4 regions of the Mesorhizobium sp. WSM4830 genome follow, and region 4 is predicted to be linked to each of the others. Evidence: predicted binding sites of a transcription regulator. Region 4 holds the regulator's gene; each other region holds the start of a gene.
The links. Region 4 encodes PhoB, which activates phosphate uptake and scavenging genes when phosphate is short. Its sites were predicted from a motif close to TGTCATNNANCTGTCAT; they were not measured.
Positions count from the first base shown of each region.

Region 1: olsB (l-ornithine N(alpha)-acyltransferase) is a predicted target of PhoB. The motif match lies at 3,607-3,623, and genes of this name have one in related genera.
Region 2: AC0L2Y_RS11960 (ceramide glucosyltransferase) is a predicted target of PhoB. The motif match lies at 5,041-5,057, and genes of this name have one in related genera.
Region 3: AC0L2Y_RS06740 (RNA degradosome polyphosphate kinase) is a predicted target of PhoB. The motif match lies at 2,163-2,179, and genes of this name have one in related genera.

Region 1 covers NZ_JBVVQI010000025.1:4,282-11,888, forward strand. Annotated here, with positions in the region: gene lspA (signal peptidase II) at 1-119, shown strand, start outside; gene acuI (acrylyl-CoA reductase (NADPH)) at 171-1,160, shown strand; gene AC0L2Y_RS25875 (hybrid sensor histidine kinase/response regulator) at 1,249-3,537, shown strand; gene olsB (l-ornithine N(alpha)-acyltransferase) at 3,687-4,562, shown strand; gene AC0L2Y_RS25885 (trimeric intracellular cation channel family protein) at 4,572-5,204, opposite strand; gene AC0L2Y_RS25890 (TetR/AcrR family transcriptional regulator) at 5,280-5,930, shown strand; gene AC0L2Y_RS25895 (cupin domain-containing protein) at 5,984-6,763, shown strand; gene grpE (nucleotide exchange factor GrpE) at 6,888-7,523, opposite strand.
Region 2 covers NZ_JBVVQI010000007.1:124,822-132,428, forward strand. Annotated here, with positions in the region: gene araD1 (AraD1 family protein) at 1-680, shown strand, start outside; gene AC0L2Y_RS11945 (hypothetical protein) at 708-1,160, shown strand; gene AC0L2Y_RS11950 (2'-deoxycytidine 5'-triphosphate deaminase) at 1,177-2,271, opposite strand; SAM riboswitch at 2,407-2,484, shown strand; gene AC0L2Y_RS11955 (O-succinylhomoserine sulfhydrylase) at 2,555-3,745, shown strand; gene AC0L2Y_RS11960 (ceramide glucosyltransferase) at 3,782-4,936, opposite strand; gene apaG (Co2+/Mg2+ efflux protein ApaG) at 5,165-5,557, shown strand; gene AC0L2Y_RS11970 (Hsp33 family molecular chaperone) at 5,635-6,645, opposite strand; gene argF (ornithine carbamoyltransferase) at 6,808-7,607, opposite strand, start outside.
Region 3 covers NZ_JBVVQI010000003.1:368,703-376,309, forward strand. Annotated here, with positions in the region: gene AC0L2Y_RS06725 (TIGR02117 family protein) at 1-531, shown strand, start outside; gene AC0L2Y_RS06730 (FAD-dependent monooxygenase) at 599-1,837, opposite strand; gene AC0L2Y_RS06735 (zinc-finger domain-containing protein) at 1,857-2,102, opposite strand; gene AC0L2Y_RS06740 (RNA degradosome polyphosphate kinase) at 2,252-4,453, shown strand; gene ppx (exopolyphosphatase) at 4,453-5,985, shown strand; gene AC0L2Y_RS06750 (DoxX family protein) at 6,248-6,673, opposite strand; gene AC0L2Y_RS06755 (DoxX family protein) at 6,793-7,227, opposite strand; gene fumC (class II fumarate hydratase) at 7,355-7,607, opposite strand, start outside.
Region 4 covers NZ_JBVVQI010000004.1:54,624-62,230, forward strand. Annotated here, with positions in the region: gene pstB (phosphate ABC transporter ATP-binding protein PstB) at 1-243, shown strand, start outside; gene phoU (phosphate signaling complex protein PhoU) at 276-983, shown strand; gene phoB (phosphate regulon transcriptional regulator PhoB) at 1,000-1,689, shown strand; gene AC0L2Y_RS07275 (ROK family protein) at 1,699-2,943, opposite strand; gene xylF (D-xylose ABC transporter substrate-binding protein) at 3,229-4,269, shown strand; gene AC0L2Y_RS07285 (sugar ABC transporter permease) at 4,412-5,740, shown strand; gene AC0L2Y_RS07290 (ATP-binding cassette domain-containing protein) at 5,755-6,555, shown strand; gene AC0L2Y_RS07295 (CHASE domain-containing protein) at 6,686-7,607, shown strand, end outside.

The DNA.
Region 1 (7,607 bases), on a different contig from region 4:
ATACGCCGGTCTGGTCCTTCGCCGTCTTCAACCTGGCCGACGCCTTCATTTCGGTCGGTGCCGTGCTGGTCGTCTTCGACGAACTCATTGGCTGGCGGCGCGGAACGTCGGGCGATTGACCTCACTCGCCTGGCGCCGCACATTCTGATCTGCAAGCCCGAGGAGAAAAAATGCCCGAAACCTTCAAAGCCATCCTCGTTTCGCGCGACGCCGAGAAAAACCAGTCGGTCGCGGTGACCGAGCTTACCGAAGCAGACCTGATGGAAGGCGATGTCACCGTCGCGGTCGAGGCGACGACGGTGAACTACAAGGACGGCCTTGCAATCACCGGCAAGGCGCCGGTGATCCGCCGCTGGCCGCTGGTGCCGGGCGTCGATTTCGCCGGCACCGTCATCTCGTCTTCCAGTCCCGACTGGCGCAAGGGTGACAAGGTCATATTGAACGGCTGGGGTGTCGGCGAGACGCATTTCGGCGCCTTTGCCGGACGCGCCCGCGTCAAGGGCGACTGGCTGGTGCCGCTGCCGGACGGCATGAGTTCGCATGATGCGATGGCGGTCGGCACCGCCGGCTACACCGCAATGCTTTGCGTCATCGCGCTGGAGCGCCACGGCATCGTGCCCGACCGCGGCCCGGTGGTGGTGACCGGCGCTGCCGGTGGCGTCGGCTCGGTCGCGGTCTCGATCCTGTCCAGCCTCGGCTATCACGTCATTGCCTCGACCGGCCGCGCTGCCGAAAGCCCGTATCTGATAGACCTTGGCGCCGCGGAAGTAATTTCACGCGACGAGCTTGCCCAGCCTGCAAAACCGCTCGCCAAGGAACGCTGGGCCGGCGGCGTCGATGCGGTCGGCAGCCACACGCTGGCCAACGTTCTGTCGATGACTTCCTATGGCGGCGCCGTCGCCGCTTGCGGCCTTGCCGGCGGCATGGACCTGCCGGCAAGCGTCGCCCCCTTCATCCTGCGCGGCGTCTCGCTACTCGGCATCGATTCGGTGATGGCGCCCAAGGCGGTCCGCCTCGAGGCCTGGCGCCGCATCGGCACCGATCTCGACCACACAAAGCTTGCCAGCCTGTCGACGAGCATCGGCTTCGACGGCATCATCGGCGCCGCGCATGACATCGTCGAGGGCAAGATCCGCGGCCGCGTGGTGGTGGATATGTGAGCCCCAAAGGGACAAAAAAGAGCGCGACCGCTAAAATTCGAACGATCAACCACAACCTTCGATAAGCTCTGTCTGGCAGGAGTTCCGTATGATTGCGGAACCCGGCATCAGAGAGGCGGAACCAGCCGAACGGGCCGACGGGACGGCCCCCGAGGCGCCAGGACGGCAGCTTGTCGCCGCGCCGCCGCTGGCGCCGGAACTGCCGGCCTCCAACCGCGAAGGCCTGCCCTTCCTGACGCTCGTCGCCATCGTCGTGCTGGCGGGCCTTTCGCATCTGACCGGAGCGCCGATCTTCATCACCATCGGCCTTTTGGCGACAGCCATCGCCGGGCTCGCCATGCATCTGCGCAACAGGCGCACCGAACGCCGCGCGGTGGCCCTGCTCGATGCCACGACCGCCCGCAGCCGCGCCGAAATCGAGACGCTTGCCGACCGCATGTGGGAGATGCAGGAGAGCGAGGAGCGCTTTCGCGGTCTGATCGATGCACTCGGCGATCTCGTCGTCCACCGCGACCGCGACGGCCACATCGTCTACGCCAACAAGGTCTTCGCCGACCTTGTCGAAACCGACCAGCGCGACCTTGCCGGCAAGACCCTGGCCGAACTGGGCATCGATGTCGGCATCGTCCCCGACGCCGCGTTTTCCGACCATGAATGCCTGAGTTCCACCGACGTCGCCATTCGCACGCCGGACGGCCCACGCTGGTTCTCTTGGATCGAGCTGTCGGTGCGCGACAAGGACAGCGGCGCCGTCTCGCATCGCGCCATCGCCCGCGACATCACTGCCCGCAAGCGCGCCGAATCCTCGCTGATCACCGCCCGCGAGCGGGCCGAATATGCGAGCCAGGCCAAATCGCGCTTCCTCGCCACAGTCAGCCACGAGATCCGCACGCCGATGAACGGCATCATGGGCATGGCCCGGCTTCTCGCCGACACCAGCCTTTCGCCCGAGCAGCGGACCTATGTCGGCGCCATCTCGACCTCGGCCAGCGCGCTGCTGGCGCTGATCGAGGACCTGCTCGACTACTCCAAGATCGAGGCCGGCCGCTTCGATCCCGAACCGCAGCCGATGTCGGTGCGCGAGATCGCCGACAATGTCGTCGAGCTTTTGGCGGCGCGGGCTTTTGCCAAGGATATCGGCCTCGGCTGTCATGTCGAACCCGACGTGCCGCAGCTGATCACCGCCGACCCCGGCAGGGTCAGGCAGGTGCTGCTCAACCTCATCGGCAACGCCGTCAAGTTCACCGACAGCGGCGGTGTCCTGGCAAGCATCGCCCGCGTCCGCACCGAAACCACCGACCGCATCCGCTTCACCATCTCAGACACCGGCCCCGGTCTGCGCGAGCAGGACATGGAGCGCATCTTCGAGGACTTCGAACAGGCTGACGGCACCTCGACCCGTGCGCATGGCGGTGCCGGCCTCGGTCTTGCCATTTCCAAGCGCCTGGTGACCGCCATGGGCGGCACCATCTCCGTGTCGAGCCGGCTTGGCCAGGGGTCCGAGTTCGTCTTCGATATTCCCGCTATTTCCGCCGTCGAGGCGGCGCAGATCCGGCAGGACCCGCTGTCGGGCCGGCATGCGGTGATCGTGTCGAAGAACCTGGTCGAGGCCGAAGCCATTGCCCGCACCATTCGCGCCAATGGCGGCACGGTCGATCTGGCCACCGCCGCCGCCCAGGCCACCCCTTTCGCCGAGGGCTGCGACGTGCTGCTGATCGATGCTGCCATGGAGCAAAGCGACGGCAGGCTGCTCAGGCGCCTGCGCCAGAGCGGATTTGCCGATTGCGAGGCAGTGACGCTGATCGCGCCCACCGACCGCGGCATGCTTGGCGAGTTCCGTGCCAACGGTTATGCCACCTTCCTGGCGAGGCCGGTGCGCGGCGAGACACTGCTGCGCGTGCTTTTGACCAGCCATGCGCCGGTCATCGCCGAGCCGCAATTGCAAAAGCGCGGCGCGCAGGCTGGGCACGCCATTGGCGGCCGCCAGCAGGGCCTGTCAGTGCTGATCGCCGAGGACAACGACATCAACGCCATGCTGGCCCGCGCCACCCTCCTGAAGGCCGGGCATCGCGTCAAAGTGGTCGGCAACGGCAAGGCCGCCGTCGAGGCGGTCATCAGCACCGGCCACAAGCACCGCTACGACGTGGTGCTGATGGACTTGCACATGCCTGTCATGGACGGTCTGGACGCCATCGCCGCCATCCGCCGCCATGAGGAGGAGACCGCGGTGCCGCCGGTGCCGATCATGGTGCTGTCGGCCGACAGCCAGGAAAAGACCCGCCACGCCGTGCTCGCTCACGGTGCCAGCGGCTTCGTCACCAAGCCGCTCGACCCCGATGCCCTGGTTCATGCGGTCGAGGGCCAAGTGGCCGCCTGAGGCACAACATAGACGGTTGATAGATTACCCAGCCGACGAAGTATTGCCCGCAGAGCCGTATCACGGTACTGTCACAATCCTGTTGCACCTACACCGTATCCCCGTGCCAAGAGGGATGGCTCGAAGGAGAATCACTCGTGCATACAGTCATGCCGGAATGTGATGCTCGGCCGAACGCCAGCGGGCCTTTGCTCGTCGGCCGGAACGCCGATGCCGTCATAAAAGGCGCATCGCTCGGCCGCATCGGCAATCTCGAAGTGCGGCTCGCCCGCAACGAGGCCGAGATCGCTGCCGCGCAGGAAGTGCGCTACCGGGTGTTCTACGACGAGCTTGGCGCCAGGAAGGACCTGTTCCAGATGCAGGACCGTCGCGACGCCGATCGCTTCGATCCCCTCTGCGACCATCTGCTGGTCTTCGATACGTCGCTTTCCGGCCCCGAGCATCGCCGCATTGTCGGCACCTACCGCCTGCTGCGGCAGGAGATTGCCGCGGCGGCCGGCGGCTTCTATTCCGAAGGCGAATTCGAGCTGACCAAGCTGATCGCGCGGCATCCCGGCCAGCGCTTCCTCGAGCTCGGCCGCTCCTGCGTTCTGCCGGAATACCGCTCGAAGCGCACCATCGAGGCGCTGTGGCAAGGCATCTGGGCCTATATCAACCATTACGGCATCGGCGTGATGACCGGTTGCGCGTCGTTCCACGGCACTGTGCCGGCGGCACATGCCGAGGCGCTGACCTATCTTGCCCACCACTGCCGGACGAATTCATCGTGGGACGTGCGTGCTGTCGCCGGGCGCTATTGTTCCATGGATCTGATGCCGATCGAGGCCGTCAATGCCAAGGCGGCGATCGCCGCGATGCCGCCGCTGGTCAAGGGCTATCTGCGCGTCGGCGCGCGCATCGGCGACGGCTGCGTCATCGACCGTGAATTCTCGACGGTCGACGTGTTCGTGGTGATGCCGGTCAAGGAGATCGGTGCCCGCTACGTCAATTATTATGGCGGGGAAGCGCAACGGTTTGCGGCCTGACACCTTAAATCAGGGAATATCTTCCGGACGCCGGCCAGGCTTGCTTTTGTAGGACGGAAAGGCCCAGCCGAATTTCAGCGCGCCGCCGCGTACGCAGAAAGCCGCCATGAAACCTGCCAGGCCCGACGCAAGCGGCGGCAGTCCGGCGAAATCGCCAAGTGTGTAGAGGCCGGCGCCGGCAAGCGCTGCGGTAACGTAGATCTCCGGTCTCAGGAGCACCGAAGGCTCGCCTGTCAACAGATCGCGCAGAATGCCGCCAAGGGTTGCGGTGAGCATGCCGGTGACGATCGAAACTGCAGGTGACCCGGTGATCGTCAGCCCCTTGGCCGCGCCAATCACCGAAAATGCGGCAAGACCTATGGCGTCGAGCCAGAGCAGCAATTTGTAGCGCGACTCCAAACGATGTGCGCTGAAGAAGACGACGACCGCCACCGCCGCACAGATTAGCACATAGTCGCGGTTTCCCACCCAGAACACGGGCACGTTGAGGATGACGTCGCGAAACGTTCCGCCCCCGATGCCGGCAACGCTAGCCAGAAACAGGTAACCGATAATGTCGAGCTGTTTGCGCGAGGCGGCCAGCGCACCGGTCGCCGCGAAGACTGCGACGCCGGCATAGTCGAGAAGCTCGATCGGGTTCATGGGGTGAATAATGAAATAGCGAGTGGGGAATAGCGAGTGGCTCCTGCGAATCTGGATTGACTCCAGATAAATTAAATGATTGAATCGTTCATTCAATTATTTGGGTGGACGTCTATGTCCCCTCGCCGCTACAGCATGGGTTCCCGGACTGCCGCCTTCGCCAAAACGAGGCAGCGCATTCTCGACGCGACAATCAAGCTGCACACCCAGAACGGCATCTTTGGCACGACTTGGAAGGACATCGCTACGGAAGCCGATGTCGCCGTTGGCACCGTCTACAAGCATTTTCCTACTCTGGACGACCTGGTGCCGGCGTGCGGCGAATTGCTGATGGAGCGCCTGCGTCCTCCGTCGCCCGAATCGGTGACTGAGATAATCGGCGGGGCGACGGACCCTAAAGAACGGTTGCGCCGGGTCGCCAACGAGCTGTTCGCCTTTTACCACCGTGGCGGACGGCATCTCGAAAGCGACCTGCGCGAGCGCGAGCTTCCGGCCATGCGGGAATGGGAGGAATACCTGCGACACATGGTGGCCGGATTCGTGCGCGAGGCACTGGCGCACGACAGTCCCGGCAATGATGTCGTGCAGGCAATCAGCTTTCTATTCGACTTTCCGACGTTCAACGCGATGCGGATACGCGGCATGGCGGTGGACCTCGCCGTCGAAACGGCAACAGAAATGGCGCTCTGCTGGCTCAAAGGCCAAGGCCGAACGAGCACGTCTTGAGCGAACAGAATGCGGGAGGCGAAACAAAGGTCAGATAGCAAAGGGAGGAAGTCATGGACACGAATGTCGTTGAAATCACCGAATTTGCATTGAAGCCCGGATTCACCGAGCAGATGTTCCTGCAGACCAGGGATGAAGTGAATGACGAGGTGCGAAAGCTCAAGGGTTTCCTCAACCGTCGCCTGCTCAAATCCGAAGGCGGCTGGACGGAGATATTCGAATGGGCGGACATAGACAGCGCCAAGGCGGCTGGCGAAGTCTGGTCTACTTTGCCCGGCATCAAAAACTATTGCTCGATGGTGAATTCCGCCTCGATCAAGGTCGGCTACCATTCTGTGGCGGCCGTGGCTGGCGGCGAAGCTGGCAGGAGCACTCCCCACGCCTTTTGCAGTCACCCCTTGGAAGGAGAGGCACGCTGGTGGCTTGGCTCGCTGGCGGTGATCAAGGCGACAGCGGCCCAGACGGCGGGCCAGTTCACGCTGATCGAAGTGCTCGAGAATGAAGGCGAGGCGCCGCTGCATGTGCACCATCGCGAGGACGAGTCATTCCAGGTGATGGAAGGCGAGATCGAGTTCGAGATCGGCGGCAGGAAGATAATGGCTGGACCCGGTTCGTTTCTCTTTGGGCCACGCGACGTGCCGCACCGCTATACGGTCAAGCGTGGGCCGGCCCGCATGCTGTTCTTCTTCACGCCTGGCGGTTTCGAGGAACTTCTGAGGGCGACCAGTGTGCCCACCGACGACAGGCGCATCCCTCCGGACGGAGAAGGAATGCCGGACATGGAGACATTCCCCGACGTGGTTCGCCGCTATGGCTGTGAACTGCTGGGCTGAGGGGCAGGAAAGCCCTGCACGGCGACCTGTTTGATCGCCCCCTGAAATCGGACAGGTTGGGGGGCGGTCGATCATCCCTCACGCTTTGGTGACGGTTGCTGCAGAACGGTGCACTATTCCCAGTTCACGCATCCTTCTCAGCCTGCTCGTTGACCGGCCCCGGCTCGACCGGCGCTTCGCTTGCCACATGCTTGGGACCGCCCTTGGCGACGCCGACCATGGCCGGCCGCAACACGCGCTCGCCGATCGAATAGCCGGGCTGCACGACCTGCACGACCGTGTTGGCCGGGACGTCGGGATTGGGCACCTCGAACATCGCCTGGTGGAAATTCGGATCGAATTTCTCGCCCTCGGGTTCGAGCTTCTTCACGCCGTGACGTTCCAGCGCCGACAGCATGGCGCGCTCGGTGATCTCAACGCCGTCGATCAGCGCTTTGAACCCGGCATCGCCCGAAGCTTTGGCCTCCTCCGGGATGGCATCCAGGGCACGGCGCAGATTGTCTGACACCGAAAGCATGTCGCGGGCAAAGTTGGCGACCGCATAGGCGCGCGCATCGTGGACGTCGCGGGCGGTACGGCGGCGCAAATTCTCCATGTCGGCCGCGACGCGCAGTGCGCGATCCTTCAGCTCTTCGTTTTCCTTCAGAAGCCGCACAAGCGCTTCATAGTCGCCGTCGACGCCGCCTTCCCTTGGCTCCGCGGCAGCCTCGGTCTTCTCGGCTGCATCGGGCGCGCGTTCGTCTTTTGCCTGGTCGCTCATCGCCGTTTCCCGTCATTTTTCGAATGGTGTGGATTTGCGCCCGATATCGAGGTTTAGCGGCCAAAAATCAAGGGGCAAGCGATA
Region 2 (7,607 bases), on a different contig from region 4:
TCAGCACGGACGGCGAGCAACAGCTGACCGATTCCATGAAGATGTTCCGCATGGGGCTTGAGGGCGGCAAGCCGGCGAAGGGCCAGACCGGCGTGCAGCCGGAATGGTTCTACAAGGGCAATGGCACCATGGCAGTGGCGCCCGGGGCGCCGCTTATGTCGCCGGCCTTCGCCCAGGATGCCGGCGAGGAGCCGGAAATCGCCGGTATCTATGTGATCGGCGACGACGGCGCCCCGTTCCGCGTCGGCTTCACGCTGTCGAACGAGTTTTCCGACCACGTCACCGAGCGCGTGAACTATCTCTTCCTTGCCCATTCCAAGCTGCGCAACGCTTCGTTCGGGCCGGAAATCCTGATCGGCGATCTGCCCTCCGATATCCGCGGCGCTTCACGCATCCTGCGCGACGGCAAGCTGCTTTGGGAAAAGCCGTTCCTGTCGGGCGAGGCGAACATGTCGCACACCATTGGCAATCTCGAGCATCACCACTTCAAATACTCGGCGTTCCGCCAGCCGGGCGACGTGCATGTACACATGTTCGGCACGGCGACGCTGTCCTTCGCCGACGGCATCAGGACCGAGGCCGGTGACGTATTCGAGATCGAGGCGCAGGATTTCGGCCTGCCTCTGCGCAACCCGCTCGAAATCGAGCAGCCGGTGAAGGTCGCCGTGAAGGCATTGTAAACTGGTGACAGAATTCAGGGGCGAAAAATGAACGGCCTGCGGATTGGCACCGTGTTCGTAGGTTTAGTCCTGTTCCTCGCCTATTTCTCCCCAGCGGCTTACAGCGCCGGACAATGCAGCGCAAAATCCTATCGCGAAGCCCGGATGTCGATGACTAACCGGCTTCTGGCCACCGGCTATTCGAAATCGCAAGTGAGCTTTCTGATGCGCAACGCGGATCGCATGACGTCCGCACTCCGCGCTGACAGACTGAACGACAATGGCAGGGCCTGCGGTATCGACTCCGCCAGAGCCCATGTGCTGGGATGTCTCGGCAAGCAATTCTTCCCCTTGCAGTCCAGCTCAAGCGCCTCACTTGACGACGAGAAGCAAACCAGAGGATTTTGGGGGAAGAAGCGACTGGCAGTGCGAGAACTGCTCTTTATCGGTCAGTTTCATGGCTGCCTTGGCGCCGCGAAAGAATATCTGTTTCGCGGCTGACGGCTTGCGAACAAGATCAGCGCGCGGCGCGGAAATGCTTGGACAGTTTCAGGCCCTGCGCCTGATAGTTCGAGCCGAGGTCTGTGCCGTAGAGCGCTTGCGGCCGTTTCAGCATGTGCTCGTAGACCAACCGTCCGACGATCTGGCCGTGGTCGAGGATGAACGGCACTTCGTGGCTACGCACCTCGAGCACCGCCCGGCTGCCGGTGCCGCCCGACGCCGAATGGCCGAAACCCGGGTCGAAGAAACCGGCATAATGGACGCGGAACTCGCCGACCAGCGGATCGAAGGGCGTCATTTCGGCGGCGTAGAGCGGCGGCACATGCACCGCCTCGCGCGACACCAGAATATAGAATTCGTCCGGATCGAGCACCAGTTCGCCGGCGCCGCTCTTGTAGAGCGGCTCCCAGAAATCGACGACATCCTGCGCGGCGCGCTTGTCGACGTCGACCAGGCCGGTGTGGTGCTTGCCGCGATAGCCGACCAGCCCATCCTTGTCGCCGTCGAGGTCGATCGACAGCGCGATGCCGCCGCCTGAGATGTTGGGCGGTTCGGTGGCGACCAGCATCTCGGCGCGGTGCAGTTCGTGCAGCTCGCTTTCCGACAAGAGCGCATTGCCAGTGCGGAACCTGATCTGCGACAGCCGCGAGCCTGTCCGCACCACAATCGGGAAGGTGCGCGGGCTGACCTCCAGATAGAGCGGGCCTTCATAGCCGGCGGCGATCTTGTCGAACTCGTGGCCACGGTCGGTCATCACCCGGGTAAAGATATCGAGCCGCCCGGTCGAGCTCTTCGGGTTGGCCGAAGCCGAAATATGCGCGGGCAGCGCCAGGCTTTCGAGCAGCGGCACGATGTAGACGCAGCCGGTTTCCAGCACAGCACCTTCGGCGAGGTTAATCTCGTGCAGCTTCAGCCGGTCGAGCTTGTCGACAACTCTGTGGTCCGGGCCGGGCAAGAAGGAAGCACGCACCCGCCAGGCCTTGTCGCCGAGCCTGAGGTCGAGGCTGGCCGGCTGGATCTGATCGGCATCGAGCGTGCGCGTCGATTTCAGCGCGCCCGTCTGGAACAGCGCGGAAATATCCTGATCGGGAAGAATGCCTGTCTGCCGCAAGGGTCTGGCTCCGTTCGAACGCCGGGCGAGGTCTTGTTCTGTCGCAGGTCCGACCGTGGACGCCTTTGGCACCTGCTTGGTACAACCCTCTTAATCATGCCGGCAATTGACGCAAGCGTGGCGCGGGTCTAAAGCTCGTTATCCCGTGGTGATTTGGCCGGTCGGCTTGCAGCCACGTTAAACAAGTCGCTAAAGGACCGTCGGGCCGCAAGGCCATATGGACCGGTTGCGACTTTCGCGACCGGTTTTTTGTTGTTTGGACCAATTTTGGTGTTTGGATAGAATGATGACCAAGAAGCGCGACTGGAAGCCTCAGACCGCACTCGTGCATGCCGGGACGCTGCGTTCTGGCTTCGGCGAGACCTCCGAGGCGATGTATCTCACCCAAGGCTATGTCTACGAGACGGCGCAAGCGGCGGAAGCCCGCTTCAAGGGCGAGGAGCCGGGCTTCATCTATTCGCGTTATGCCAATCCGACCGTGGACATGTTTGAAAAACGCATGTGCGCGCTGGAAGGAGCCGAGGACGCGCGCGCCACTGCATCCGGCATGGCGGCGGTGACGGCAGCATTGCTGTGCAGCGCCAAGGCTGGCGACCATATCGTGGCGGCGCGCGCACTGTTCGGCTCCTGCCGCTGGGTGATCGAGACGCTGGCGCCGAAATATGGCATCGAGGCAACGCTGGTCGACGGCACAGACATCGCCAATTGGCAAAAAGCGGTCAAGCCGAACACCAAACTGTTCTTCCTGGAAAGCCCGACCAATCCGACGCTGGAAGTGGTCGACATCGCCGCCGTCGCCGCACTTGCCAACTCGATTGGCGCCAGGCTGATCGTCGACAATGTCTTCGCCACGCCCTTGCAGCAGAAACCCCTGCAGCTCGGCGCCCACATCGTCGTCTACTCCGCGACCAAGCATATTGATGGCCAGGGGCGCTGTCTTGGCGGCATCGTCCTGTCGGACAAGAAATGGATCGACGAGAACCTGCATGACTATTTCCGTCACACCGGCCCGAGCCTCTCGCCCTTCAATGCCTGGACGCTGCTGAAAGGCCTGGAGACGCTGCCGCTGCGCGTACGCCAGCAGACGGAAAGTGCCGGCCGCATCGCGGATTTCCTCGCCGAGCGCCCGCAAATCGCCCGCGTCATCTATCCCGGCCGCGCCGACCACCCGCAAGCGGCCGTGGTCAAGAAGCAGATGTCGGGCGGCTCGACGCTGATCTGCCTGGATGTGAAGGGCGGCAAGCAGGCGGCCTTTGCCTTCCAGAACGCACTCGACGTCGTGCTGATTTCCAACAATCTCGGCGACGCCAAGAGCCTGATCACCCATCCGGCGACGACGACGCACAAGAACTTGACCGATGAGGCCCGCGCCGAGCTCGGCATCGGACCGGGCACGCTCAGGCTGTCAGTCGGCCTTGAGGACACCGACGATCTGCTCGAAGACATCGAGCAGGCGCTGAGAGCTGCCGGATAAGGGCTGGCCGAACAGAGGCGAGCGGGGACGCGCCGATCAGGCGCCGGACGGGGTCTCCTCCAGCTCCGCGACGGCCTTGGTCTGGATAGTCATCACATTGCCTCGCCAATCGACGGCGCCGCTCAGCCATCCGCGCGCCCATATCGCCGGCAGCATGCAGTCGCGAACCATCATCGCCGGGATGGTGCGCAGCGACAGGTGCCACCCCTTGGCCGAGGCCAAGGCGCATTCCGGCAGGTAGGCCGCGGCCAGCACGGCGGTGGCGGTGGCCGGCAGGCTGACGCCGGCATCAGCCGCGGCAACCAGCGCAAGCACCAGCGGCGGCGCCGCGCCGATCAGGATCTCGGGGGCAAAGAACAGTGCAAAGGTGACGCGGCGCAGCCGCGCCCAGCGCGCCTGCCGCGACCAGATCTCGCCAAGCGTGCGCCGGCCGAGCGGCTGTTCGAATGGCGAGGCGACAAGATTGACCCGCAGTCCGAGTCGGTTGACGAGCTTGGTCGCGGCGGCGTCCTCGGCGATCTCGGCGGCAAGCGCGCGGATGCCGCCATTGGCGTCGAGCATCGGCTTGTTCCACAACATGCTCTTGCCCTGGGCGAAGCCGAGGCCGAGCGCCTCTCCAGCGTACTGCCAGCGTGCCTGCAGCGTGTTGAGAAAGGCGCATTCGACCTCCCCCCAGAAACCGTCCGGCCGCGAGCCGATCGGCGTCGAGCAGACGAGGCCGGTGTCGTGCCGCCAGGCCGCCAGCAGCTGCTGGACGTAATCGCTCGGCATAAGCACGTTGGAATCGGCAAGGATGACCCAGCGATAATGCGCCGCCTCCCAACCCTTCACGCAATTGTTGAGTTTTGGATTGCCGCTGATGCGGTCGTCACCGACTAGAAGACGGGCGCGAATAGCTGGAAAGCGCGCCATTGCGGCGTTGATCGGCTTGACTACCGGGTCGTCGGCATGGGCGACGCAGAAGATGAGTTCGTAGCGCGGCCAGTCGAGGGAGAAGGCGCGCTCCAGCGTCTCTTCGGCAAACGGCTCGACGCCGCGCGCCGGGATGACGATCGATACCGGCGGCGCGTTGGCCGCGGGCGGTGCAATCTTGGCTGGTCGCTTCAGCTTCAGCGAGGCTAACAGGATGCTGGCGAGATTTGAAAGAAGGAGGGCTATGGAAAGGAGAGCGGCTGCGAATGTCGGTTCCATCGAGATCTGGTCACTCCAGAAATGCCGGCCGCATGACGGCCGTTTTCAACAATTCGACAAAACGCTGAGTCGCCCGGCACAAGCCTGCACACCATCATTGTCATGTGTCACTCAAATGACATTGTTTTTCGGCACCTGCGCTTGAGATCGGGCAAGAAGATGCCGCGCATCGTTGACCAAACTGCGCTGAGCATCGAAAGTTCCATCTACATTGCTTTGGAGCAGTTTATGTACAGCGCCGTCACCCGCAACATCGAAGTGCAGGTCAGGCCGTTCTATCTGGAGGATCACTCCGACCCGCCGCAAAACCGCTATGTCTGGGGCTACCAGGTGACCATCGACAATCAGTCGGACGAGTTCGTGCAGCTTCTGTCACGCTACTGGCACATTACCGATGGCACCGGCAAGGTCGAGGAAGTGCGCGGCCCCGGGGTCGTCGGCGAGCAACCCGGACTCAACCCCGGCGACAGCTATCAGTATACGTCTGGATGCCCGCTCTCGACCCCGTCCGGCATCATGGTCGGGCACTACACAATGCGCAACAAGCGGGGCGAGACGTTCGACGTCGCCATCCCCGCCTTCTCGCTCGATTTGCCGGGCACGCGGCGCACCGTCAATTGACGTTCACTTGGATTCCTCTCCCCGCCTTGCGGGGCGAGGGAATCCAAGTTCTGCGAAGGCAGCCGCACTGACGCTCGTTATTGAGCCGCTGCAAATTCCGCCGGATCGAAGTCATATTGTTTCGAGCAGAATTCGCAGGCCACGTGAATGCTGCCATCCTCGGTGCTGTCCCTGATCTCCTCGGCGGAGAAGCCTTCGAGGATGCCGCGGATCTTCTCCCTCGAGCATGAGCACTGGTCGGCGACCGGCACCCCGCCGAAGACGCGGACGCCATGCTCGTGGAAAAGCCGGTAAAGCAGCCGTTCGGCGCCGATCGTCGGATCGATCAGCTCGGTCGGTTCAATAGTACCAAGCAGCGCCAGCAACTCCTGCCAGGAATTGTCGGTCGGGTCGTGGATTTCCTCACGCGGATCGCCGTCGCCACCGGGAAGGTCGGGTACGCGCATGCGCTCCGCCGACTGCGGCAGGAACTGTGCCAGCAGGCCACCGGCCCGCCATTGCTCGCGGGCACCGCCGACGCCGGGCGTCAGAAGCTTGGCAACCGAAAGCCGGAGGTCGGTCGGAATCTGCTCCGACTGGCGGAAATAGGTGCGTGCGGCATCTTCCAGCGTGACGCCGTCGAGCTGGACGATGCCCTGGTAGCGTTGCGTGTGGGCGCCCTGGTCGATGGTCAGCGCCAGGACACCGCTGCCGAGCAGCGTCTGCGGTGACGTCTCACCGGCAGAAGTCAAAGCCTGCAGCCGGTCGGCATCGAAGCGGGCATAAGCGCGCAGCGCGTGCGGCGTGGAGAAATCCGCGACCAGCATGTCGACCGGCCCGTCGGTACGGGTCTGCAGAATGAACTTGCCCTCGAACTTCAGCGAAGTTCCGAGCAATACCGTCAGCACACAGGCTTCGGCCAGGAGCCGGGCGACCGGCTCTGGATAGTCGTGGCGGCTGAGAATAGCGTCGAGCATCGACCCGAGCTGGACGGTGCGGCCGCGCACGTCGAGCGGGCCGACCTCGAACGGCACGACATGGTCGTCGCCAGCGTAGCCGAATTCGCCGAGCTTGGGTTTATGTTCAGCCAATTGATGAGTTTCCAACATGACAAAGCTCCGGGGCGCGGCGATGCCGCCCTCCGGGGCGCATGCGACGAGACGCGCTCGATTTGCGTGATGCGCCTGAGATAGGCACCACCCACTCCCGGATCAAGGCGGCCCGGATCAACGCGGCGCAGATCAGGCCAGCCCGGATCAAGGCGGCCCTTATCAAGCGCCCAGGCACCAGGCCAAGACCGCCTTCTGGGCATGGAGCCGGTTCTCGGCCTCATCGAACACCACAGAATGCGGTCCGTCGATGACCTCGTCGGTAACCTCTTCACCGCGATGCGCCGGCAGACAGTGCATGAACAGCGCGTCCGGCTTGGCTTTCGCCATCAGTGCCGCATTGACCTGATACGGCAGGAAGACATTGTGGCCGCGGGCACGGTGCTCCTGGCCCATCGACACCCAGCAGTCGGTGACGATGCAATCGGCCTCGTGAACGGCCTCCTCGGGCGAACGGGTGAATTTCAGCTTGCCGCCATTGGCTTTCGACCAGTCGACATGCTTCTGGGCCGGTTCGCTGCCCTCGGGCACGGCGACGTTCAGCTTGAAATGGAAGCGCGCAGATGCCTCCAGCAGCGAATGCAGCACGTTGTTGCCGTCGCCGGTCCAGGCGATCGTCTTGCCGGCCACCGGACCGCGGTGCTCTTCGAAGGTCATGATGTCGGCCATCAGCTGGCAGGGATGGGTCTCGTCGGTCAGCCCGTTGATGACGGGGACCGTAGCGTTTTCCGTCAGTTCCAGCAGCCGGTCATGCGAGGTGGTGCGGATCATGATGGCATCGACATAGCGCGACAGCACCTTGGCCGTGTCGGCAATGGTCTCGGAGCGGCCAAGCTGCATCTCGGTGCCGGTCAGCATGATCGTCTCGCCACCCAACTGCCGCATGCCGACGTCGAACGACACGCGCGTGCGCGTCGACGGCTTGTCGAAGATCATCGCCAGCACCTTGCCTTCGAGCGGCT
Region 3 (7,607 bases), on a different contig from region 4:
CAAAATCCGATCCACACCGACATCGCCATCCCGGTCGACGACGATGTGCGCCGGCGCTTCCACTTTCTGGTCGATGCCGGCATTCCGGTCGACATGGCGGAGGTCCGCTACATCGCCTTCGGCTGGGGCGGCCGCGCTTTCTATCTGGAGACGCCGACCTGGTCGGAGCTGAAGGCGGTGCCGGTGATGAAGGCGCTGACGGTCGATGCATCGGTGATGCATGTCGACGTTTCCGGCGACATCGCCGAGCCGCATCCCGAAGTCGCGGGTTTCGACATCGGCGAGGAGCGGTTTACGGCGCTGCTCGATTACATTGCGGCAAGCTTCCAGCAGGGGCCGAACGGAGCCATTCCGATCGAGAATGCGGCCTATTCCCGTTTCGATCGTTTCTTCGAAGCCAATGGTGATTTCAACGCGCTGATCGGCTGCAACACCTGGACGGCGGCGGCGCTGCGCACGGCCGGCCTGCGCACCGGCTGGTGGAACCCGCTGCCGGCATCGCTCGGCCTGTCGATGCGGCTTTACAATTGAAGAGGGTTCCGGCTGATCAACGCCGCGATCCTTCGCGCCCCTCTCTGTCCTGCCGGCCTATCGAGCTTCATCGCCGATCCCCAGACTCGCGCGCCCGCCAGCCATAAAGCCAATCAAGATCGGCGGCGAGCTTTTCGGGTGAGCGCATCGCCAGGAACAGGTTGCGGGCCATCGCCACCGGCCCGGCCGCATGCCAGGCGAGGCGATTGACGGCGCCGCGGCGGGCAACCTGGGCGACGCGCGGCCGCCGCGCCTGTTCCCAGGCGGCAAGCGCCCCCTCAAGATCGGACGGCGAAGCGGCAACGAAGCCGGCAAGCGTCGCCGCGTCCTCGATCGCCATCGCCGCGCCCTGCGCGGCAAACGGCGTCATCGCGTGCGCCGCATCGCCGATCAGCGCGATGCCTTGCGGCGTCGTCCACCGCCGCTGCTCGACAGTGTGGATCGGCCATGCCGTCCACGGTGCCGCTTCGCTCGCCAGACGGACCAGCGCCGGCGCGGTACCGCGCATGGCGCTTGAGAGGCTGGCGGGGTCGGCATGCCCCGACCAGCCCTCGGCGATGCGCTTGCCCCTGGTGAAGGCGGCGAAATTGAAGGCAGTGCCACGGCTGACCGGATAGGCGACCATATGGAATCCGGAATAGAGGAATGCGCTAACGCAATCGGCCGCACCGATCGCTGCAAAGGTTTGTCCGGCGGGGCTGTCGGCGGCCACCGTGGCGCGCCAGGCAAGCTCGCCGGAAAACCGGCTCCTACCGAATTCGACCGCCTTGCGGGCAAGCGTTTCTCGCACCGACGACCAGACGCCATCCGCGCCGATCAGCAACGATGCTTCCGTTTCGATGGCCGTGCCGGCAACCTCGACTATTGCGGTGATGCCATTCGGTCCGGTGGCGACGCTGCCGACGCGGGCGCCGGTGACAAGCTCGACCTCGGGCCGCTCGGCTATCCGCTGCATCAGCGCTGACTGCAGATCGGCGCGGTGGGCAACGAGATAGGGCGCTCCCCAGCGCGTTTCTGCCGCCTGGCCAAGCGGTACGCGCGCCAGCTCGCGCAGCGTGGCGGCATCCTTGAGCACGACCGCCTCCGGGCGCACCACCGTCGGCAGCAGCCGATCGAGTACGCCTAATTGTCGAAGAATGCACGTCGCGTTGGGTGAAAGCTGGATACCGGCGCCGGCAGCCTCGAGGTGCTGCGCCTGTTCGAACAGTTTTATCCGATAGCCGCGCTCGGCGAAGGCAAGTGCTGCGGTCAGCCCGGCGACGCCCGCCCCGGCGATGACCACCTGCCGGGACTGCGTTTCCTGCATCAGGCTTGTCGCGGAAGAATCAGGCGGCCTGGTCGAGATAGAGGCAGCCCGGCGGCTGCGTTTCCAATGCCTTCAGCTTCGGCGAATAGCGATAGAGCGTCGAGCAGTAGGGGCAGACTTTTTCATTGTCGTCGCCCATGTCGAGAAATACATGCGGGTGGTCGAAAGGCGGATTGGCGCCGGTGCACATGAATTCCTTGACGCCGATGTCGATTGCCGGATAGCCCGCATCGTTCTGGAAATGGGGAATGGAACCGCCTGCCATCGTCGTCTCCTGATCTTGTCGATTGCATCTGGATCATAACCCGTCTCTTTGCAAGATCGATGAAATGAAACTGTCGCAAAAGCCTGTCAGAGGATAAGTTAAGCCGGTTAAGGCTGTGGTCGTCGAACGGTGTGGGAAGAGCGGAAACCATGAACGAACTGAAGCCGGTCCAGAACGAATTCATCACCGTCGAGGCGGCGAGCCCCGAAGGCGGCAACCCCGACCGCTTCGTCAACCGCGAATTTTCCTGGCTGCAATTCAACCGACGCGTGCTCGAAGAGTCGCTGAACGCCAATCATCCGCTGCTCGAGCGTGTTCGCTTCCTGTCGATATCGGCCGCCAATCTCGACGAGTTCTTCATGGTCCGCGTCGCCGGTCTCGCCGGCCAGGTGCGCGAGGGCATCGTGCTGAAGAGCCCGGACGGACGCACGCCCGAGCAGCAGCTTGAACAATTGCTGCGCGAGGTCGAGCGCCTGCAGGAGGACCAGCAAAAAAGCCTTTCGGCGCTGATGCTGCTGCTAGACAAGGAAGGCATTGAGAGCATCACTCGCGAGGCGCTGAGCAAGGACGAGAAGGCCTGGCTGGAGGACCATTTCCAGGAGCAGGTATTTCCGGTGCTGACGCCGTTGTCGATCGATCCGGCGCATCCGTTCCCGTTCATTCCCAATCTCGGTTTCTCGATGGCGCTGCAATTGCGCCACCGCAAGAACGGCGAGGAGATGAGTGCGCTTTTGCGCCTGCCGATGGCGCTGAGGCGGTTCATCCGTTTGCCGGATCGCAAGCGCCATGTCCGCTTCATCCCGCTCGAGGAGGCGGTCGGCCTTTATATCGGCAAGCTGTTCCCAGGCTATGAGGTCAAGGGCTCCGGCACGTTCCGTATCATCCGCGACAGCGATATCGAGGTCGAGGAAGAGTCCGAGGATCTGGTGCGCTTGTTCGAGACGGCGCTGAAGCGGCGACGCCGCGGCTCCGTCATCCGTATCGAATTCGACATGCTGATGCCGCCCGAATTGCGCGACTTCGTCGCCGGCGAGCTTGGCGTCTCGGCAAGCCGCATCAGCGTGCTCACCGGTCCGCTGGCGCTCAGCCAGATTTCGGAGATCGTCGCCGTCGCCCGCGACGATCTGAAATTCACCCCCTACAATCCGCGCTTTCCGGAGCGCATCCGCGAGCATGGCGGCGATTGCTTTGCCGCTATCCGCGAGAAGGACATCATCGTCCACCACCCTTACGAATCGTTCGACGTCGTGGTGCAGTTCTTGCGCCAGGCAATGGCCGACCCGGAAGTGGTGGCGATCAAGCAGACGCTCTATCGCACCTCCAACGACAGCCCGATCGTGCGGGCTTTGGTCGATGCGGCGGAAGCCGGCAAGTCGGTGACCGCACTGGTCGAGCTCAAGGCGCGTTTCGACGAGGAGGCCAACATCCGCTGGGCCCGCGACCTCGAGCGCGCCGGCGTCCAGGTCGTCTTCGGCTTTCTCGAACTGAAGACCCACGCGAAAATGTCGCTGGTGGTGCGGCGCGAGGATGGCAGGCTGCGCAATTACGTGCATCTGGGCACCGGCAACTACCACCCGGTCACCGCCCGCATCTACACCGATCTGTCCTTCTTCACCACCGACCCGACAATCGCGCGCGATGTCGCCCAGTTGTTCAATTTCATCACCGGCTATGCCGAGCCGGCCGAGCAGATGCGGCTGGCCATCTCGCCGTTCACGCTGCGCGACCGCATCCTCCAGCACATTTCGGACGAGATCAGCCACGCGCTGGAGGGCAGACCGGCCCGCATCTGGATGAAGATGAATGCCTTGGTCGACCCGATCGTCATCGATGCGCTCTACGATGCCAGCCGCGCCGGCGTCGAGATCGATCTCGTGGTGCGCGGCATCTGCTGCCTGAGACCGCAGGTGCCCGGCCTGTCGGAGAACATCAGGGTGAAGTCGATCGTCGGGCGTTTCCTAGAGCACAGCCGCATCTACTGCTTCGGCAACGGCCACGGCCTGCCCTCGGACGGGGCGATCGTCTACATCTCCTCGGCCGATTTGATGCCACGCAATCTCGACCGCCGCGTCGAGACCATGGTACCGATCACCAATCCAACTGTGCATGAGCAGGTGCTCGGCCAGATCATGCTCGGCAACATCATGGACAACCAGCAAAGTTTCGACGTATTGGCTGACGGAACCTCCCGGCGCGTCGTGCTGGAGGAGGGCGAGGAACCGTTCAACGCGCAGGAATATTTCATGACCAATCCGAGCCTGTCCGGACGGGGCGATGCGTTGAAGTCGCATGCGCCCAAGCGCATCGCGCAGTTCAAGCGCCGCAAGAAACAGAACGCAGCGACGGGCTGATGATTTCAGCATCCCAGGGCCGGCTTCAGGACCGCCGACCGCTGTCCATCATCGATATCGGGTCGAATTCGATCCGTCTTGTCATCTATGAGGGGCTGGCGCGCTCGCCGACCTTGCTGTTCAACGAAAAGATGCTGGCCGGCCTCGGCCGTGGCATCGTTTCGACCGGAAAACTCGATCCCGAGGCGGTGACGCGCTCGATGGAAGAGTTCCGCCGCTTCCGCGCGCTTTCCGACCAGGCCGGCGCCGAGCGCATATATGTGCTGGCGACCGCCGCCGCTCGCGAGGCCGTCAACGGCCCCGACTTCATCCACCGCGCCGAGGATGTGCTCAAGACCGAGATCCAGGTGCTGAGCGGCCGCGAGGAAGCGCATTATTCGGCGCTCGGCGTCATCTCCGGTTTCCACCCGGCCAACGGCATCGCCGGCGACCTTGGCGGCGGCAGCCTCGAACTGATCGATATCGACGGCGAGACGATCGGTGACGGCATCACGCTGCCGTTGGGCGGGCTGCGCCTGCAGGACATGGCGAAGAACTCGCTGACCCAGGCGGCAAGGATCACGCGCGAGCAACTGGCACGGGCGAAATTGCTGAAGGGCGGGCAGGGCAGGGCCTTCTACACGGTCGGCGGCACCTGGCGAAATCTCGCCCGGCTGCACATGGAAATGACCAACTACCCGCTCGGCGTCATGCATCACTACGAAATCGGCATCGAAAGCGCCGCGAACTTCCTCCGGCAGGTCGCCAGGGCCGAGATCGACAAGATCAGAGGCATCGAGGGCATCTCCAAGAACCGCCGCTCGCTGCTGCCCTATGGCGCCATCGTGCTGCAGGAGATCATGGCGGCGATGCAGCCGTCGAAGATCATCGTGTCGGCGCTGGGCGTGCGCGAGGGCTTTCTCTATTCGCTGCTCGACAAGGCCGAGCAGAAAGCCGATCCGCTGATCTCGGCGGCGGAAGAGCTTGCCCGCCTGCGCTCGCGCTCGGTCGACCACGCGCATGAGCTTGTCGAGTGGACCGGCAAGGCGTTCGCCGCCTTCGGCATCGACGAGACCAGGGATGAGGCGCGCTACCGCCACGCCGCCTGCCTGCTCGCCGATATCGGCTGGCGCGCCCATCCCGAATATCGCGGCAAGCAATCGCTCAACATCATCGCCCACGCTTCCTTCATCGGCGTCGACCATCCCGGCCGCGCCTTCCTGGCGCTTGTCAGCCTGTTTCGCCACGAGGGCGTGTTCAATGAAGCCGCTCCGGAAATCCGCGGGCTGGCGACACCGCGCTATCTCGAACGGGCTCGCGTGCTGGCCGCGCTGCTGCGCGTCGTCTATTTGCTGAGCGCGGCAATGCCCGGCGTCATGCCGCGGCTGAAATGGGAAAACCGCGGCAATGGCGTGCTGGCGCTGGTGCTGCCGGCAGCGCTGGCCGATCTTTACGGCGAACGGCCGGCCGGTCGGCTGGCACAGCTGGCAAGGGTCACCAACCGCCGGCTGGTGCTTGCGGTCGAGGGCGGGCCGAGCGTTTCTGTCAAATAGGCTGTCTCGGCCAACTTAATCGTTGCTCCGCCTCAAGCAATCGTTTCAGGTTTTGCGCCGCCCCTCATTGCCCTGCCGGGCATTTCTCCCCGTATAGCGACGGGGAGAAAGACGCCTTCGCAAAGGATTTCGCTAATCTCCAGCGTTGCAGAAAGGGTGCCGACGTTGCGGCCAGCCCCTTCTCCCCGTCACTATACGGGGAGAAGATGCCGGCAGGCAGATGAGGGGCGGCGCCGACTTCCGCAGGCGGACGAGTCGAGCGCTAGCTTTTGCGTGAAGCAATTGCTCCAGCCACCCGCCCGTCGGCCGACCATGCTCCGGCGCCAGCCATTGCCAGCGCCAGAAAACCGCCTGATATGGCGATGTCCTTCATCAGCATCTGTGAATGCATGAAGGTCAGCGTCGGGTCGTCGCCACCCTGGCCGTAATGACCGATGAAGGCGGTCGCGATGCAGAAGGCGGCAAGCAGCAGCGCCACGACCGGCGTCTTGAAGCCGACGAGGATGAGCAGCCCGGCGATCAGCTCGAACAGGCCTGTCGCCCAAGCCACCAGCGTCGGCAGCGGCAGGCCGAGGCCGGCGAAGTAGCCCGATGTGCCGGCGATATCGGCAAGCGCATGGAAGCCGGATGGCACGAACAGCGCGGCGAGCAGCAGCCGGGACAGCAAGAGCAGCGCATTGCGAGGCATGGTCTCCTCCGATATCGGCGGCCGATCCTAGCAGAGTTCCAGCCAGCAGATATAAACCGACAACGAAAAAGGGACGCGGAAAATTCCGCGCCCCTTTTTTTCAGGAAAGTTGGGCCGATTCAGCCGCGCTTGGCATCGATCGAATACGCGCCTGGACCCGAGGAGGCGAGCACGAGGAAGCCGCCGGCAATGCCGAGGTTCTTCATGAAATTGATCATCTGCATCTGATCGGCCCAGCCGGTGTGGGCGACCAGTGCGGTGGCGACGGTGAAGATCGCCATCACCCAGCCGACGATCCGGGTCTGGAAGCCGACGAGGATGGCGAGCCCGCCAAGCAGTTCGATCAGGCCGACGACGATGGCGGTCACCATCGGCAGCGGCAGGCCAAGGCTGCCGAAATAGCCGGCGGTGCCGGCAATCGCCGTCAGCTTGCCGAAGCCGGAAAGCAGGAAGATGACAGAAAGCAGGATGCGGCCGAGCAGGATCGTGCCCGAGGCGCTGGAGGTGGTGCCGGAACCGGCAAACGAAGTGTTGGTGGACGTGTTGGTGGACATGCGTAACTCTCCAGAAGGGTTTGGCCAAAGACTTGGGATAGCCGTCCAGTTAGCGCATGCCGACTGTTCACCAAAGACGTCAGATTGGTTACGGATTGTTCACCGAGGTAACGTTTTCGCGATCAACTTACCCTGGATGCGTCATGTCTTCCGGCCGCACCAGCCGCTCATAATCGGCTTCGCTGACCAGCCCGGTGGCCAGCGCTTCCTCGCGCAGCGTCGTGCCGTTCTTGTGCGCCGCCTTGGCGATCTTGGCGGCGTTGTCGTAGCCGATCGTCGGCGCCAGCGCCGTCACCAGCATCAGCGAACGGTCGAGCGCTGCCTTGATGTTGTCTTCGCGGGCCTCGATGCCGACGACGCAATTGTCGGTAAACGACACC
Region 4 (7,607 bases):
GACGAACCGGCGTCCGCACTCGACCCGTTGTCGACCGCAAAAATCGAGGAGCTGATCGACGAATTGCAAGCCGACTACACGATCGTCATCGTCACCCACAACATGCAGCAGGCGGCGCGCGTGTCGCGCCAGACCGCCTTCATGTATCTGGGTGAACTGGTCGAGTTCGACCGGACCGAGAAGATCTTCACGTCGCCCCGAGAGAAGCGCACGCAGGATTACATCACCGGCCGCTTCGGCTGAGCCGTTCCGATCATGCATATGAGGACAGGACCATGGGCGAACACACAGTCGCTTCTTTCGACGAGGATCTCGAGCAGATCAGCAAGCTGATCCGCGACATGGCCGACCTCGCCGGTTCGATGGTCGGCGGGGCGACCAAGGCCCTGTTGAATTCCGACAACGTGTTGGCGCAACGCGTCGTTTCCGACGACGCCATCATGGATGCGCGTCAACGCGAACTGGACGACCGCGCCATCACCCTGATCGCCAAACGCCAGCCGATGGCCCACGATCTCCGCCATGTGGTCGGAGCGATCCGCATGGCCGGCGACCTCGAACGCATCGGCGACCTTGCCAAGAATATCGCCAAGCGTGTGAGTGCGGTCGGCCTCAGCGTCACGCCGCGCGACTTGTCGCATTCCATCGACGCGATGGCGCAGCTGGTGCTCATCCAGGTGCAGGGCGTTATCGAGGAATATGCTGCAGGCGATGCGGCCGCGTTGGCCAAGCTGCGTGCCGCCGACGAGCGCATTGACGTCAAATACACGTCCGTGTTCCGCGAGCTGTTGACCTACATGATGGAAGATCCGCGCAACATCACTGCTTGCACGCATCTGCTGTTCTGCGCCAAGAATCTGGAGCGGATCGGCGACCATGTCACCAACATCGCCGAAAATGCGTACTATGTGCTGACCGGCGAGCAATTGCCGGTCAATCGTCCGAAGCAGGACGAAACGACAATGTCCGCGCCGGTGACATGATGGGGGTGCCCAGCCGATGATCGCACCACGCATAATGGTGGTGGAGGACGAGGAGCCGTTGGGTGTGCTGCTCCGCTACAATCTCGAATCCGAAGGCTACCAGGTCGAGGTAGTGACACGCGGCGACGAAGCCGAGATCCGTTTACAGGAGAATGTGCCCGACCTTCTGGTGCTCGACTGGATGATACCAGCGGTTTCCGGCATCGAGCTCTGTCGTCGGTTGCGGGTGCGCCCCGAAACCGAGCGGTTGCCGATCATCATGCTGACCGCGCGCGGCGAGGAGAGCGACCGGGTGCGCGGTCTTTCGACCGGCGCCGACGACTATCTGGTCAAACCGTTTTCGACGCCGGAATTCATGGCCAGGGTCAAGGCGCTGCTGCGCCGCGCCAAGCCGGAAGTGCTGTCCAGCGTGCTGAAGGTCGGCGACATCGTGCTCGATCGCGAATCGCACAGGGTCTATCGCAAGAAGAGCGAGATCAGGCTCGGGCCGACCGAATTCCGGCTGCTCGAATTCATGATGCGGCATCCGGGCCGCGTCTTCTCGCGCAGCCAGTTGCTCGATAATGTCTGGGGCGAGACGATCTATATCGATGAACGCACCGTCGACGTGCATGTCGGGCGGCTGCGCAAAGCGGTCAACAACGGCCGCATGCCGGATGTCATCCGCACCATCCGCGGTGCCGGCTATGCGATCAGGGAAGATTGACCCGCCTGGTCAGGCGACGTTCTTTCGGACGCCGGGCCTCATTTGCGCGCCCGGCGCGAAAATCTCCTGGTCGACAAAGCTTAACGCCCGCATCGCGCAGCCTTCGCGGATCAGCGGCAATTCGTTTGGTTCGGTGTCGAAGGAGATCGAGCCGGAGTGCTGGCCACCGGCCGTCTGGGCGATTGCCTGGCGCAAGGCCGGCTCGATCAGATCGAAGGCGGCGGCACTGGCGCCCACCATCGCGACCGGTGCCGGATCGATCAGCGCAAACAGCGAGCCGAGACCGAAACCCAGCGCCTCGCCGGCCTTACGGTAGGCCTCGCGTTCCGGCCCATCCTTCTCGCGCGCCCGGGCCGCCAGTGCGCGCATGTCGGCGTCGCTGACGTCGGCGACCGGTTCGCTGTCTTCGCTCATCTGCCTGGCGTTGCGCCAGATGGCGTAGTTGCCGGCATAGGCCTCGATGCAGCCGCGCCGCCCGCAACGGCAGAGCGCGCCGCCCGGACGATGGATCATGTGGCCAAATTCGCCGCCCGAGGAATGCGTGCCGGTGAACAGTTCGCCCTTCAGCACCAGCCCCATGCCGATGCCATGCGAAAGCAGGATGGCGATGAAGTCGTCGCGATAGCGATCCGGATTGCGCCAGCGCAAAGCCACCGCCATCATGTTGCAGTCGTTCTCCACCGTTGCCGGGATGCCGAATTCGTCCTCCAGCATGTCGGCAAAGGCGATGTCGGTCTGCGGGGTGATCGGCGACCACAGCATGGCGCGTGCAGGGGAGTCGGTAATGCCCTGGATAGCCAGCGCGATGCGGGCGACACTGCGGACGTCAAGGTCTGGATCCTCAAGCCGGCGCCGGACGATGGCCATGCATTCACGGATCAACTCGTCGCGCGGCATGGTCAGCGTATCCAGCCGGCGCTGTTCCTCGGCGACCACCTGTCCAGCATAGTCGATGATGGCGGCCGACAGGAAATTCAGCGACAACACCACGGTCAGCACCGCCGCAGCTTCCGGGTTGAGGGCGAGGCCGACCTGCGGACGACCGCGTTTCAACGAAACAGGCTCACTTGCCTTGCTCTCGGCGAGGATGCCTTCCCGTATCAGGTCGGAGGAGATCGCCGATATGGTCGAATGACTGAGGCCGGTGGTTGCTGCGATCTCCGTACGCGATGGCTGGCCGGCCCGGCGCACCGCCGAGATCACCATCGCCCGGTTGCGCCGGCGCAAATCGTCATGGCGGATTCCGACCGACATCGTTTGCTTTCCTCCCGGTTGCCGCGGCCGCTCATGAACCGGAAGCCGTCGGTAATGTCCGACAAATAGTGTCGGATGCAGGCAAATAGTGTCAGATGCCGGTGGCGCTGTCATCGTTTATTCCGACGCTCGAAAAAACTCGCAGAGTCATCAAAATCCATCAGAATCGATGTTGACAGCAGCCGGAGATCGGGCCAGTATTTTTTCGAGGCTCGAAAAAATTAGAGCTTCTAAGCTGGTCTTTGAGCCAATTGGTCACGCCGTACGCGGCGCAGGGAGGATATGATGAAGAAATTCACGACCGCCATTCTGGCGGGTGTCGCCATGACGCTGGCGCTGGCGTCGGTGGCGCAGGCTAAAGACAAGGTCATCGGCGTCTCCTGGTCGAACTTCCAGGAAGAGCGCTGGAAGACCGACGAGGCCGCAATGAAGGCGGCCATCGAGGCCGCAGGCGACAAGTATATTTCCGCCGACGCGCAGTCCAACCCCGGCAAGCAGCTCACCGACGTCGAGAGCCTGATCTCGCAGGGCGCCAACGCACTGATCATCCTGGCCCAGGACGCTTCAGCCATCGGGCCAGCCGTGCAAAAGGCGCTGGACGAAGGTATTCCGGTTGTCGGCTACGACCGGCTGATCGAGAACAAGGACGTCTTTTACCTGACCTTTGACAACAAGGAAGTCGGCCGCATGCAGGCCCGCGAAGTCTTCAAGGTGAAGCCGGAAGGCAACTACGTCTTCATCAAGGGCTCGGGTGCCGATCCGAATGCCGATTTCCTGTTTGCCGGTTCGATGGAAGTGTTGAAGGACGCAATAGACAGCGGCAAGATCAAGAATGTCGGCGAGGCCTATACCGACGGCTGGCTCCCGGCCAACGCCCAGAAGAACATGGAACAGTTCCTGACCGCGAACGACAACAAGGTCGATGCAGTGGTCGCGGCCAATGACGGCACTGCCGGCGGCGTCGTCGCCGCACTGACGGCACAAGGGCTGGCCGGATCTGTTCCGGTCTCGGGCCAGGACGGCGACCACGCCGCGCTGAACCGCATCGCGCTCGGCACACAGACCGTGTCGGTGTGGAAGGACGCGCGCGAGCTCGGCAAGAACGCCGCCGAGATCGCCTCGCAACTGGCCGACGGCAAGCAGATGACCGACATTGCCGGCGTGAAGGATTTCACCACGCCCGGCGGCAATACCGTCAAGTCGCTGTTCCTGACCCCGGTCGCCATCACCAAGGATAACCTCAACGTCGTCATCGACGCCGGCTGGATCAAGAAAGAAGAGGTCTGCGCCGGCGTGGCGGCGGGCACTGTTGCAGTCTGCAACTGAGCCGACGTTTCCGAGACGTCCGAACGCCGCGGCCGCTCGCCGCGGCGTTTTTTCAAGAAGAGTTGTTTTTCCGCTTCCGGCGGATAACTTCTAGGCTGCTTCCGGCATCCGCGGCAGACGGCAACCCGGCGGGAGAAACAAGATGACCGACACAACTTCGAACACGCCGGTCGACGGCACGGCAGACCGGGCGCGTGAATCCGAGCTCGGCATCGTTGCCCGATTTCTCAAGGCAACCGAACTCGACACGCGCATGCTCGGCATGGTCGGCGCGCTGCTAGTCATCTGGGTCGGGATCCACATACTCTCGGGTGGGCTTTTCCTCACGCCGCGCAATCTCTGGAACTTGTCGGTGCAGACCTCCTCGGTCGCGATCATGGCGACGGGCATGGTGCTGGTCATCGTGATGCGCAACATCGATCTTTCGGTCGGCTCCGTCGAAGGCGTGATCGGCATGGTGATGGGCGTGGCGCAGGCCGAATTCCTCATCCGCGTCATGGGATTCCAGCTTGGAAATCCCTGGATATGGATCATCGCGCTGGCTGCCGGCGTGGCGCTCGGCCTCCTGATCGGCGCGTTCCAGGGCTTTATCATCGCCTATCTCGAGGTTCCAGCCTTCATCGTGACGCTGGGCGGCCTGCTGGTCTGGCGCGGCATGGCATGGTTGATGACGAGCGGGCGCACCGTCGCGCCGCTCGACGCCACCTTCCAGCTCATGGGCGGCGGGCCGCGTGGCTCGATCGGCGCAACCGCAAGCTGGATCGTCGGCATTCTCGCCTGTGTGGGCGTCGCCTTCATGCTGCTCAACGGCCGGTCGCAGCGCAAGCGGTTCAAATTTCCGCTGCGCCCCGTCTGGGCGGAGACCCTGCTCGGTGTTGTCGCCTGTGCCGCCATCCTTGGCGCTGTCTGGATCGCCAATTCCTATCCCTGGCCGATCGGCATCGTTCGCCAGTACGCCCAGCGGAACGGCATCACCCTCCCCGAAGGCGGGCTGTTCATCGCCCATGGCATCGCCATACCGGTGCTGATCGCTGTCGCGGTCGGCATCGTCATGACCTTCATCACCAAACGCACCCGTTTCGGCCGCTATGTCTTTGCCATTGGCGGCAACCCGGAAGCGGCGGAACTTGCCGGCATCAACACGCGCTGGGTGACCATGAAGGTGTTCATGATCATGGGCGTGCTGGCCGCGATAAGTGCGGCAATCGCATCGGCCCGCCTCAATGCGTCGACCAATGCGCTGGGGACCCTGGACGAACTCCTGGTCATCGCGGCGGCGGTGATCGGCGGCACGTCGCTCGCCGGCGGCTCCGGCACAGTGCTTGGCGCCATGCTCGGCGCGCTTTTGATGCAGTCGCTGCAATCCGGCATGGTCCTGCTCGGCATCGATTCGCCGCTTCAGAGCATCGTTGTCGGCGCCGTGCTGGTGGTCGCGGTGTGGCTCGATACAGTCTATCGCAAACGGGTCTAGTGAGGAGAACGAGCATGGCAGACAGGACCGCCCCCACGGGCACGCCGCTGATCGACATGCGCAACATCTCGATCGCCTTCGGCGGCATTCGCGCCGTCGACGATGCCTCTGTCGACCTTTTCCCGGGCGAGGTGATGGCTTTGCTCGGACACAACGGTGCCGGCAAATCGACGTTGATAAAAATCCTGTCCGGCGCCTACAAGCGCGATGCGGGCCAGATTTTCGTCAACGGCGAGGAGGCTTCGATCTCCAATCCCCGCGACGCCAAGAAGTACGGTATCGAGACGATCTACCAGACGCTGGCGCTGGCCGACAATGTCGATGCGGCCGCCAACCTGTTTCTCGGCCGCGAGCTGATGACTGGCTGGGGTACGCTCGACGACGTCGCCATGGAGGCCGAGGCGCGCAAGGTGATGGGCAGGCTCAATCCGCGTTTCCAACGCTTCAAGGAGCCGGTGGTAAAGCTTTCAGGCGGCCAGCGGCAGTCGGTTGCGATCGCCCGCGCCATCCTGTTCAACGCCCGCATCCTGATCATGGACGAGCCGACGGCGGCACTCGGGCCGCAAGAGACGGCGCAGGTCGGCGAACTGGTCAGGCAGCTCAAGTCCGACGGCATCGGCATCTTCCTGATCAGCCATGATATTCACGACGTGTTCGAGCTTGCCGACCGTGTCTGCGTCATGAAGAACGGTCGGGTTGTCGGCACGGCACGCACAACCGACGTCACCCAGGACGAAGTGCTCGGCATGATTATCCTCGGCAAGTGCCCACCCGGCGCCATTCCGGGGCCGGGCGCCCTGAAGATCGCCGCATGAAACGAGAATTAGCCGGCTAATCACAAGTCGCCAAAATATGCCAGCCGTCACCATGCTTTGGCCTCGCCATTGTGTTGGCGTCGGGACTTGCCCATAAAGATGCCGAACCGTCCACGGGACGTATCCGCAATTGAAGAAGCTTTTTCCGACCGTTGCTTTCATCGCCGTCGCGCTGATCAGCCTGACGATGGCGGGTTTTGCCTATTTTGCCACCCAGGAGGCGGCCCGCATAAAATTCGAGGCGACGGCCGACGACGCGCTTAACCGGATTGAAAGCCGCATCGACCTGGACCTGTCGCTGCTGCGCTCAACCGGGGCGCTGTTCGACGCGCGCAATGGCGGTATCTCGCAGGGCGAGTTCAAGGCTTTCTTCAAAGCGCTCGACATCGACAATAATTTCGCCGGCCTGCGCGGCATCGGCTTCCTCCGTCTGGCGAAGACGGGAAACGAGGCGGCGGTCGAGCGCGATGTCCTGCACGATCACGGCGCAAGCCATCCGATCTATCCCGACACGAACTTGCCGTGGCGTACGCCCATCGTGCTGTTCGAACCGCTGGATCCCTCCAACAAATCCAGCATCGGCTACGACATGTTCACCGGGCCGGCGCAGCGCGAGGCGATCGAAAAGGCGATGGCCGACGACCAGCAGCACGCCAGCGGGCTCGTGCAGCTCGGCAAGGATACGGGTGCCGCGCAGACCTTCACCGGGTTCCTCGTCTTCGTCCGGCTCAATGTCGAAACCGCGCCGGACGCCGTGAACGCGTCGAGATCCTCGACTGCCGGCTTTCTTTATGCGGCCTTCCGCGCCCGTGACCTGTTCCAGGCTGCGCTCAGCCGGGCACCATTGCTGCCGGTCAACACCGAGATCTATGACGGCACGGTGGACGGCGACAACCTGCTGTTCCAGTCGGAAACGCCGCCTGTTTCGAGCCTCGGCGACAGGCTGCTGGTCACCCGCAAGATCACCGTCGCCGGCCGGCCGTGGGTCGTCCTGTTCAGGCCGACAAGTGCCTTCTCGCAACCTTCCTCGCGCGCCATCCCGGTGATGCTCG